One region of the Kitasatospora sp. NPDC098663 genome, then DNA from elsewhere that is predicted to be linked to it. Evidence: riboswitches for the same ligand, from Rfam matches in the RefSeq annotation. Region 1 holds a riboswitch; each other region holds the start of a gene.
What was found. Region 1 has a riboswitch for cobalamin ahead of metE (5-methyltetrahydropteroyltriglutamate--homocysteine S-methyltransferase). Riboswitches for the same ligand answer to the same signal wherever they lie in the genome.
Positions count from the first base shown of each region.

Region 1 (3,266 bases):
ACGGCCGCGCCCGCGGCCTCCAGGTCGGTGACCTCGTCGCGCAGGGCGAGGGCGACCTGCCGGGCGGTGTCGCCGAGCGGCTGGTCGTCGCGGACGAAGGACCAGGCGAGCATCGTGACGGGGCCGGTGAGCATGCCCTTGACCGGGCGGTCGGTGAGGCCCTGCGCGTAGCCGAACCAGTCGACGGTCATCGGGTGCGGGCGGGAGATGTCCCCGGCCAGGACCGGCGGGCGCACGTACCGGGTGCCGTAGGACTGCACCCAGCCGTGCCGGGTGGCGAGGTAGCCGGTGAGCTGCTCGGCGAAGTACTGGACCATGTCGTTGCGCTCGGGCTCGCCGTGCACCAGGACGTCCAGTCCGGCCTTCTCCTGGAAGGCGATGACCTCCCGGACCTCGGTCTCCATCCGCTCCCGGTAGGCCGCCGCGTCGATCCGGCCCGCCGTGAGGTCGGCCCGCGCGACCCGCAGTTCGGAGGTCTGCGGGAACGAGCCGATGGTGGTGGTCGGCAGCAGCGGCAGGCCGAGCCGGGCGCGCTGGGCCTCGGCCCGCTGCGGGTAGGCCTGGGCGCGGCGGGTGTCGTCGGCGGTGACGGCGGCGGTACGGGCGCGCACCGCCGGGTCGTGGGTGATCGGCGAGTTGGCGCGCGAGGCGAGGTCGGCGCGGTTGGCGGCCAGGTCGGCGGCGATCGCCCCCGTGCCCTCGCGCAGACCCCGGGCCAGCAGCGCCACCTCCCGGGCCTTCTGCTTGGCGAAGGCGAGCCAGCGCAGGATCTGCGGGTCGACGTCGCGTTCGGCGGCGGCGTCCAGCGGCACGTGCAGGAGCGAGCAGGACGGGGCGACGTCGACCCGCTCGGCCAGGCCCAGCAGGGTCGCCAGGGTCGCCAGCGACTTCTCCAGGTCGTTGATCCAGATGTTGCGCCCGTCGACCACCCCGGCCACCAGCCGCTTGCCGGGCAGCCCGCCGACGGCGGCCAGATCGTCCAGGTTCGCAGCGGCGGGCCCCGTGAAGTCCAGCGCCAGGCCCTCGACCGGGGCCTTGGCCAGCACGGGCAGGGCCTCGCCCAGGCGGTCGAAGTAGCTCGCGACCAGCAGCTTCGGACGGTCCGCCAGGCCGCCCAGCTCACGGTAGGCGCGGGCGGCGGTGTTCAGCTCGGCCGGGGTGCGGTCCTGCACCAGCGCGGGCTCGTCCAGCTGCACCCACTCGGCGCCGGCCGCCTTCAGGTCCGCCAGCAGCTGCGCGTAGACCGGCAGCAGCCGGTCCAGCAGGGTGATCGGCTGGAAGTCCTCGGCGACACCGGGGGCGGGCTTGGCGAGCAGCAGGTAGGTGAGGGGGCCGACCAGCACGGGGCGTGCGGTGTGGCCGAGCGCCAGCGCCTCCCGGAACTCCCCGACGGCCTTGGCCGGGTCCGCGGTGAAGACGGTGTCCGGGCCGAGTTCGGGCACCAGGTAGTGGTAGTTGGTGTCGAACCACTTGGTCATCTCCAGCGGCGCGACCTCCTGGGTGCCGCGCGCCATGGCGAAGTAGCCGTCCAGCGCGTCCGCCTCGACGGCCGCCCGGTGGCGGGCCGGGATCGCGCCGACGGCGACCGTGGTGTCCAGTACGTGGTCGTAGAACGAGAAGTCGCCGGTGGGCACTTCCAGGACCCCGGCCTGGGCGAGCTGCGCCCAGTTCTCCCGGCGCAGGCCGACCGCCGTCTCCCGCAGGGCGTCGGCGGTGACCGTGCCCTTCCAGTAGCCCTCGATGGCCTTCTTCAGCTCCCGGCCCTGGCCCTGCCGGGGGTAGCCGTACACGGTGGCCCTGGTCGCCGCGGCTGCGGACTTCGTGGTCAAGGGACTCTCCTTCGCGAGTCTGGCTCCTCAAGTGCCCGGGGACGGGACGAGAGCGCGAAGGGATGACGAACCGGGCGGCGGCTCACGTCGACGCGTGTGCCCGATCCGCCTGGTATGGTCGCCGACCCGCCCACGAGGTCACCGGGGTATCCGCACGCGGAACGGTCCGCGGGCGGGCAACGGGCAGGTCTTCGGACTCGTGGGCGCACCGGGCCTGTCGGCGTCCGGTACCTACTGGCCATCGCTTCCCAGACCCGTCCCGGGTCCAGTGCGTATGACGGCGGTCGTTCCCACTCACCGCTGCGGGGCAGTCCCGGATTCCCACCGGGTTCCCTCTTGCGACGTCCTGCCTGGCGGACAGGACGAACCAGCTGCGTGGCCAGCTTAGGGGCAAACCACCGGGGCCGACGCGGAATTCACGGAAGCCGTCCGCATGGTGAGACTCCCTCGCCGTTCGCGGCGCCGTTCGCGGCGCCGTTCGCGGTGCCGCTGGCGGTGCCGTTCGTGGTGACTCGTCGACCGTCCGGGGCTTCGAAGCGCACCACGGGCTCGAAGTTGGCGCGGCGGGCCGCGCGGCGGAGGACGGTGAGGACGGCCGGGCCGACGACGAGCACGGCCGTGAAGGTGGTGACGGCCCGGCCGGTGTCCCAGCCGAGCGAGGTGGCGAGGTCGAAGAGCAGGTAGCGGTGCCACTGCTCGGTGAACGGCAGCCCCGGCAGGTAGGCGATGGAACTGTTCGGGTCGGTGGAGAACGGCCAGAAGGAGAGGTTGAGAAGGAAGCCGAAGAGGTACCCGGAGAAGGCCCCGTACGCCGCCAGCATCGCCACCTCCCAGCGCCGCCGCCGGGTTCTCGGCAGGAGCCCGGCGAGCATGCCGACGAACGCGCAGCCGAACATCTGGTACGGCATCCAGGGGCCGACGCCGCCGGTGAGCAGCGCGGAGGCGAACAGCGAGGTGCAGCCGAGGGTGAACCCGAAGCCCGGGCCGAAGACCCGGCCGGCCAGGACGAGGATGAAGAAGACCGTCTCCACTCCTGCGGTGCCGGCGCCGAGCGGGCGCAGCCCGGCGTTGACGGCGGACAGGACGCCGAGCATGGCGAGGGCCTTGGCGTCGATGCCGCCGGCCGCGATCTCCGCGATGACGACGGCGAGCACCAGGATCAGCAGGGCGCCGAAGATCAGCGGCGGGGCGTAGGAGGAGCCGAACTTTCCCGGGGCGACGACGAACGGCCAGGTGAAGGCGACCAAGCCGATGAAGGCGGCCAGGGCCGCGACGACGCGGGCCCGGCCGGGGATCCGGACGGCGCTCACCGGGCGGTCTCGGCGGGCGCCAGGGCCTCGGCCACCTGCCGGGTCGTCAGGTAGGGCAGCGGGGCGAGGATCTTGGCGGTCTGGGGGGCGAAGGTGGGCGAGGCGACGATGACCTCGGCGGTGGGGC
Region 1 is NZ_JBIWAP010000005.1:174,253-177,518, forward strand. It holds gene metE (5-methyltetrahydropteroyltriglutamate--homocysteine S-methyltransferase) at 1-1,829, opposite strand, end outside; cobalamin riboswitch at 1,994-2,216, opposite strand; gene ACIQVZ_RS07510 (ECF transporter S component) at 2,246-3,139, opposite strand; gene ACIQVZ_RS07515 (ABC transporter ATP-binding protein) at 3,136-3,266, opposite strand, start outside.

Region 2 (3,266 bases), on a different contig from region 1:
CCTGCACCTGGCCGACAACTCGCCGACCGCCACCGCGCACTTCAGCGCGGTCGCCTGCATGGGCCTGGCCGTCCACCTGACCGAGCTGGGCGCCGACCGGCTCGGCATCTGCCAGGCCGCACCCTGCCGCAACGCCTACCTGGACACCTCGACCAACCGCTCCCGCCGCTACTGCTCGGACCGCTGCGCGACCCGCGCCAACGTCGCCGCGTACCGGGCCCGCAAGCGCCAGGAGGCCGAGGCCGCGGCACTCGGCGCCGCCGGCTAGGCCCAATGCCAGTGACTTTGGGCCTAGGTCCGGGCCGGGCTCAGGGGATCAGAGCTGCTCCGCCCAGACGCCCAGGCGGCGGGCCAGGCCCGGCACCCGGGCCAGCCGGGTGCTCAGCAGCAGCCGCTCCAGCCGCCGCCCCGGCGCCAGCCAGGCCGGGCGCGGGCGCAGCCGCAGCAGCACCCGGCCGAGCACCAGCTCGTCCGGGACCGGGCCGTAGCTGCGGCTGTCGCTGTCCACCGGGCGGTTGTCGGACAGCAGCCACCAGCCCCTCGGACGCCGCTCGGCGGCCCGCTTCACCACCAGCAGGTCCTGCTGGAAGGGGTGCCGGAAGAGCACCACCGCGCCGGGCCGGATCGGCGCGCCGTAGCGCACCAGCAGTTGGTCGCCCTCGCGCAGGGTCGGGACCATCGACGGGCCCGCCACGTCGACCAGCCCGAACGGCACCGCGCCGCCGCCCCGGCCCCGCCCCCGGGGTTCCGTGCCCGCCGGTTCCGTGCCCGCCGGTTCCGTGCTCCGCGCCACGACTCCTCCTCCCGGACCGCCCGGTCCCAGTCTGCCGTACGGACCGTCACCCCGTTCGATCCGTTCGGTGTCCGGATTACCCCGGTTCCGGGTCCGCCTTTTGCCCTAGGCCCACCGCCCGATCGCGAAACCCCGGGTGCGGAAGGGTAATCTCGGGCGCGGGAAGACGATCTAAGGAAGGACTCCCATGTTCTCTCGTCTGTTTGCACCGCGCGCCACCGCCCACGCCCACTGTGACCTGCCCTGCGGCGTGTACGACCCGGCGCAGGCCCGGATCGAGGCCGAGTCGGTCAAGGGCACCCAGGAGAAGTACCAGGCCAACGAGGACCCGGCTTTCCGCACCCGCGCCCTGATCATCAAGGAGCAGCGTGCCGAGGCCGTCAAGCACCACATCTCGGTGCTGTGGAGCGACTACTTCAAGGCCCCGCACTTCGAGAAGTACCCGCAGCTGCACCAGCTGATCAACGACACCCTGAAGGCCGCCTCGGCCGCCAAGGCGTCCACCGACCCCGCCACCGGCCAGGCCCTGCTGGACCTGATCGCCGAGGTCGACAAGATCTTCTGGGAGACCAAGCAGGCCTGAGCCTGACGCGTCGCCACCCGACCGCCCCCGTCCGCAAGCCCGGACGGGGGCGGTCGTGCGTCCACGCCCCACCCGGGCCCGGTAAGGGTTGCCTAGCCTGAGTGGCTGTTATGCTGCCAGGGCGTCCGAGGGGGAAGTCCGGTGTGAATCCGGCGCTGACCCGCAACGGTGAGCACGGCCCCTGGGGCCGTGCCAGCCCGATCGCCCCCGGCCGCTGAACTCCCGACAACTCGCCGTGGACTGCGAGGGGATGGCGCCCGGGCCCGCACCCGACCGGTGCCGCCCCCGCGCACCCGCGGCCCGAGGCAAGGCGCACCGTGAGCAGCACCGCAGCCGCGGGCAGTGGCGCAACGAGCCCGCCCGCCCGCCGAATACCCGCCCTCCCGCTCGCCGTCGGCCTGGCCGCCGCCCTGCTGCTCTCGCTGCTCTGCGGCGTGGCGCTGGGCGCCTCCGGGATCGGCCTGCCCCGCGCCCTGCGGCTGCTGGCCGCCGGGCTGACGGGCGGACGGCTGGAGGCGGACGAGGCCGCCGCCTACGCGATCGTCTGGGAGATCCGGCTGCCGCGCACCGTACTGGCCGCCGTGGTCGGCGCCGGGCTGGCCGCCACCGGCGTCGCCGTCCAGGCCCTGGTGCGCAACGCGCTGGCCGACCCGTTCGTGCTCGGCATCTCCTCCGGCGCGGCCGTCGGCGCCAACGCCGTGCTGCTGCTCGGCGCCTTCGCCTCGCTCGGGGTGTGGGCGATCTCGGCCTCCGCGTTCGGCTCGGCGCTGGTCGCCATGGTGCTGGTCTACCTCGCGGCGCGGACGGCCTACGGGCTCACCCCGCTGCGGCTGGTGCTCACCGGCACCGCGCTCTCCTACGGCTTCTCCGCCGTCACCGCGCTGATGGTCTTCGCGGCCGCCCGCGGCGAGGCCGCCCGGGACGCCATGATGTGGCTGCTCGGCAGCCTCGGCGGCGCCACCTGGGGCTCGGTGCCGATCGCCGCCGCCACCGTGCTGGCCGGCGTGGCGTATCTGGCCTGCTCCGCCGGCCGGCTGGACGCGCTCGCCATGGGCGACGAGACGGCCGCCTCGCTGGGCGTGGACCCGGACCGGCTGCGCCGCGAGCTGTTCGTGGTGACCGCCGCCGTCACCGGCACGGTGGTGGCCGTCAGCGGGGCGATCGGCTTCGTCGGGCTGATGGTGCCGCACCTGGCCCGGATGCTGGTCGGCGCCGGGCACCGCCGGGTGCTGCTGGTCGCGCCGCTCGCCGGGGCGCTGCTGCTGGTCTGGGTGGACATCGTCTCGCGCACCCTGCTGGCGCCCGCCGAACTGCCGGTCGGGGTGGTCACCGCAGTGCTCGGGGTGCCCTGTTTCCTGCTGCTGATGCGCCGTCGCGGCTATTCCTTCGGAGGCCGCTGATGGATCTCGCCCTGGACTCCGTCTCGGTCGAGCTGGCCGGCGCCCGGCTGGTCCACGACGTCGCCCTGGACGCCGCCGCCGGGCAGGTGGTCGGGCTGGTCGGGCCCAACGGCAGCGGCAAGTCGACGCTGCTGCGCTGCGTCTACCGGGCGCTGCGGCCGGCCGCCGGGGCCGTCCGGCTGGACGGCGCGGACCTGCACGCGCTGACCGCGCGCGAGGCCGCCAGGCGGGTGGCCGCACTCCCCCAGGAGCACTCCGCCGAGTTCGACTTCACGGTGGCCGAGGTGGTCGCCATGGGCCGGCTGCCGCACCGGCGCGGCCTGGGCGGCCCGGGCGCGGACGACCACGCGCGCTGCACCGAGGCGCTGCGCAAGGTCGGCGCCGAGCAGTTGGCCGGGCGGGGCTTCCTGAGCCTGTCCGGCGGCGAGAAGCAGCGGGTGCTGATCGCCCGCGCGCTGGTCCAGGAGCCCCGGCTGCTGGTGCTGGACGA
Region 2 is NZ_JBIWAP010000013.1:195,623-198,888, forward strand. It holds gene ACIQVZ_RS17090 (CGNR zinc finger domain-containing protein) at 1-268, shown strand, start outside; gene sodX (nickel-type superoxide dismutase maturation protease) at 317-679, opposite strand; gene sodN (superoxide dismutase, Ni) at 981-1,376, shown strand; cobalamin riboswitch at 1,465-1,604, shown strand; gene ACIQVZ_RS17105 (FecCD family ABC transporter permease) at 1,694-2,776, shown strand; gene ACIQVZ_RS17110 (ABC transporter ATP-binding protein) at 2,776-3,266, shown strand, end outside.
Region 2: it holds a riboswitch for cobalamin, as region 1 does, so the genes downstream of both, ACIQVZ_RS17105 (FecCD family ABC transporter permease) here and metE (5-methyltetrahydropteroyltriglutamate--homocysteine S-methyltransferase) in region 1, are expected to answer to the same signal.

Region 3 (3,266 bases), on a different contig from region 1:
GACGCCGGTGTGGGCGACCAGGCACGCGGTCACCAGGGCGGCGGTGGCGACGAGGACCCAGCGGGTGCGCTCGACGTGGACGCCGAGGGAGCGGGCGGCGGTCTCGCCGAAGGCGAAGGCGTCCAGGTCGCGGGCCGAGGAGGCCAGGACCGTGACACCGGCCAGCGCGACCGCGGTCAGGAAGACGGCGGTGGGCCACCGCACGCCGGCGACCGAGCCCAGCGTCCACTCCATGACACCGCGCGCCGCGTTGCGGTCCCCGAGGACCATCACCACGAACGAGGTGTAGGCCCCGCACATCTGTCCCACCGCGATGCCGGCGAGCACGGTCCGGGTGGTCGGTAGCGATCGGGTGCGGGCGCCGGCCAGTGCCAGGACGACGACGGCGGCGAGCAGGGCACCGGCGAAGGCCGCCGTCGCGACCGCGCCGGTGCCCACGGCGCCGGACACGCCGACGCCGAGGACGATCACGGTGACCGCGCCGGCGGCGGCTCCGTCGGAGATCCCGAGCAGGAAGGGATCGGCCAGGTCGTTGCCGGTCAGCGTCTGCAGCACCGCGCCGCAGACCGCGAGGCCGGCGCCGGTGGCGGCCGCTCCCAGGACCCGGGGCAGCCGCAGCTGCCAGACGATCTGGTCGTCCAGCAGCGTGACGTTCGGGTCGCCCAGCCCGAGACGGCGCAGGACGACGTCGATCACCGTCCGGACCGGTTCGTGTTGCGAGCCCACGGCCAGGCCGAGGAGCACGGTGGCCAGGAGCAGGGCCGCACCGACGGCCAGGGCCGCCGTCGCGCGGCCCTGACCGGAGCGCCGCGCGACGGGGTGGGGCGCGGTGGTCATGAACCCGGGTGCAGTTGGCCCAGTCCCGCGGACACCTTGGCGGCGCCGTCGGCGAGCAGCACGCCGGGAGTCGACTCCGAGAACGGCACCACCACGAAGGCCTTGCGCTGCACGGCGGTGAGCTTGCTCAGCACCGGGTCGTTCGCCAAGTAGTCGATCTTGGACTGGGCCGTGTCCCAGCCGGCGTCCGCGAGCACGATGGCGTCCGGGTCCGCCGCGACGACCTTCTCCCAGCTCACGTTCTGCCAGCCACCGGGCAGGTCCGCGAAGACGTTGCGGGCGCCCACGGCGTCGAGCACGAGTTGAGGTCCGCCGTGGCCGGCGCCGACGAACGGCGCCTTGGTGTCCGAGTCGAACCACAGGACCTTCAGGTCCTTGCCCGCGGCCGTCGCCGTCAACTGGGCCAGCTGCTGCTCCTGCTGCTGCCGGATCGCGGTGGCCCGCTCCGTGACACCGAAGACCTTGGCGACGTCGTTCAGTTCGCCCCACACCGCCTGCCAGGTCGTCGGCGCCACCTGGCTCTTGTCCGAGCAGCCGAACGGGGACAGGTACGACGGGATGCCCTGGCCGCGCAGTTCCTCCCGGGTGCCCGCGACCTTGTCGGTGAACGCGCTGGAGTAGGAGGCGTACAGGAAGTCGGGACGGGCCGCGAGGAGCTTCTCCTTCGTCGGGTAGTCCTTGGAGAGCACCGGGACGGAGTCGTAGGCCGCCTTCCACTTCTCCGGGACGGAGTCGTCGAGGTAGGCGGTACCGGCCATGCGGGACTGCAGGCCGAGGGCCAGGGCCACTTCGGTGGCACCCTGGTTGAGCGTCACCAGCCGGTCGGGCGGCGCGCCGACCGTGACGGTGGTCCCGCAGTTGTCGACGCTGACCGGCGCGGCAGTTCCGGTCGTCCCGCCGGACGTGGCGGGCGCGGGGGCGCCCGTGCAGGCTCCGAGCATGCCGACGAACAGGACGGCCGCGACCGTCCGGCCGACACGTATCGGACCTGTGGGACGTACGGAACATATGGAACGGAACGGATGCGGCAGACCGCTGGGCACGTGTTCTCCAAAACCCTCGTGGAACATGTAGCGCCGTGGCCGGTCTCCTGGCTTCCGCATCGACACGCCGCGGCCGACCTTCCCGGACGGCTCTTCCAGCCCGCCCAGTGGCCCTGACCGCTGGAAAAGCCGGTCAGCGAGGGCCGCGGAACTCCGCGGCAACAGTGGCGAGGGCCGCACCGGACTCAGACCGGTTTCCCGTACACCACGGCGATGGAAAGGTATCAGGCGTGGTCAGGTCGGTGCTGGCCAGCCCAAGGGATGATCGTCTGGACCGTTCCCGGGGTTGCGGGAGGGATCGGCCACGGGGCCCGGCCAGGGGTCTCAGGTGCGGGCGGAGACGTGGCCGGTCGTCGGCGTCGAGCGGATCGAGCACGCCGTCACCGACCCTGCTCGGCGGCGGAGGCACCGTGCCGTCGAAGGGGGGCCCGCGCACGCCCTCCCGCGGACCTGCGACGGGTGGTCAGGGGTGTGTTCCCCCACTTCGGGGGCAAGCGACGAGGCGGAGCGGCTCACCGAAAGGGTGTGTCGTGCCGGACAGCGCGCCACCCCTGGGCATAGTTCGTACATCACCAGCAACCACGCGGGCGACGGCCCGGCGGTCGTGCCCGCCCAGTGCCGCAGGAACGATGGACGACAAGCCGAGACGAAGGAGCAACGGCATGGCGAACGACCAGAACGACGCTACCGCGCGGCGCGACGAATCCCTCGCGGATCCGGTGGCAGGGCGGGCAGGGTGGGACGAGGTCGACGCGCGGGCGGTGGACACCGTGCGGCTGCTGGCCGCCGACGCGGTGCAGAAGGTCGGCAACGGCCATCCGGGCACCGCGATGAGCCTGGCCCCACTGGCGTACCTGCTGTTCCAGAACGTCATGCGCCACGACCCCGGCGACGACCGGTGGCTGGGACGGGACCGCTTCGTGCTCTCCTGCGGCCACTCCAGCCTGACCCTCTACATCCAGCTCTACCTGGCCGGCTACGGCCTGGAACTCTCGGACCTGCAGGCCTACCGGACCTGGGACTCCGCCACCCCCGGGCACCCCGAACACCGGCACACCCCCGGCGTGGAGATGACCACCGGCCCGCTGGGCCAGGGCCTGGCCAGCGCGGTGGGCATGGCGATGGCCGCCCGCCGCGAACGCGGTCTCCTCGACCCGGACGCCGAAGCGGGCACCAGCCCCTTCGACCATCACGTCTACGTGATCGCCTCCGACGGAGACCTGATGGAGGGCGTCACCGGCGAGGCCGCCTCCCTGGCAGGGCACCAGGAACTCGGCGACCTCATCGTCTTCTACGACTCCAACCACATCTCCATCGAGGACGACACCGACATCTCCTTCAGCGAGGATGTCCCGGCCCGCTACGCCGCTTACGGCTGGCACGTGC
Region 3 is NZ_JBIWAP010000017.1:90,233-93,498, forward strand. It holds gene ACIQVZ_RS20170 (iron chelate uptake ABC transporter family permease subunit) at 1-837, opposite strand, end outside; gene ACIQVZ_RS20175 (ABC transporter substrate-binding protein) at 834-1,778, opposite strand; cobalamin riboswitch at 1,900-2,105, opposite strand; gene tkt (transketolase) at 2,543-3,266, shown strand, end outside.
Region 3: it holds a riboswitch for cobalamin, as region 1 does, so the genes downstream of both, ACIQVZ_RS20175 (ABC transporter substrate-binding protein) here and metE (5-methyltetrahydropteroyltriglutamate--homocysteine S-methyltransferase) in region 1, are expected to answer to the same signal.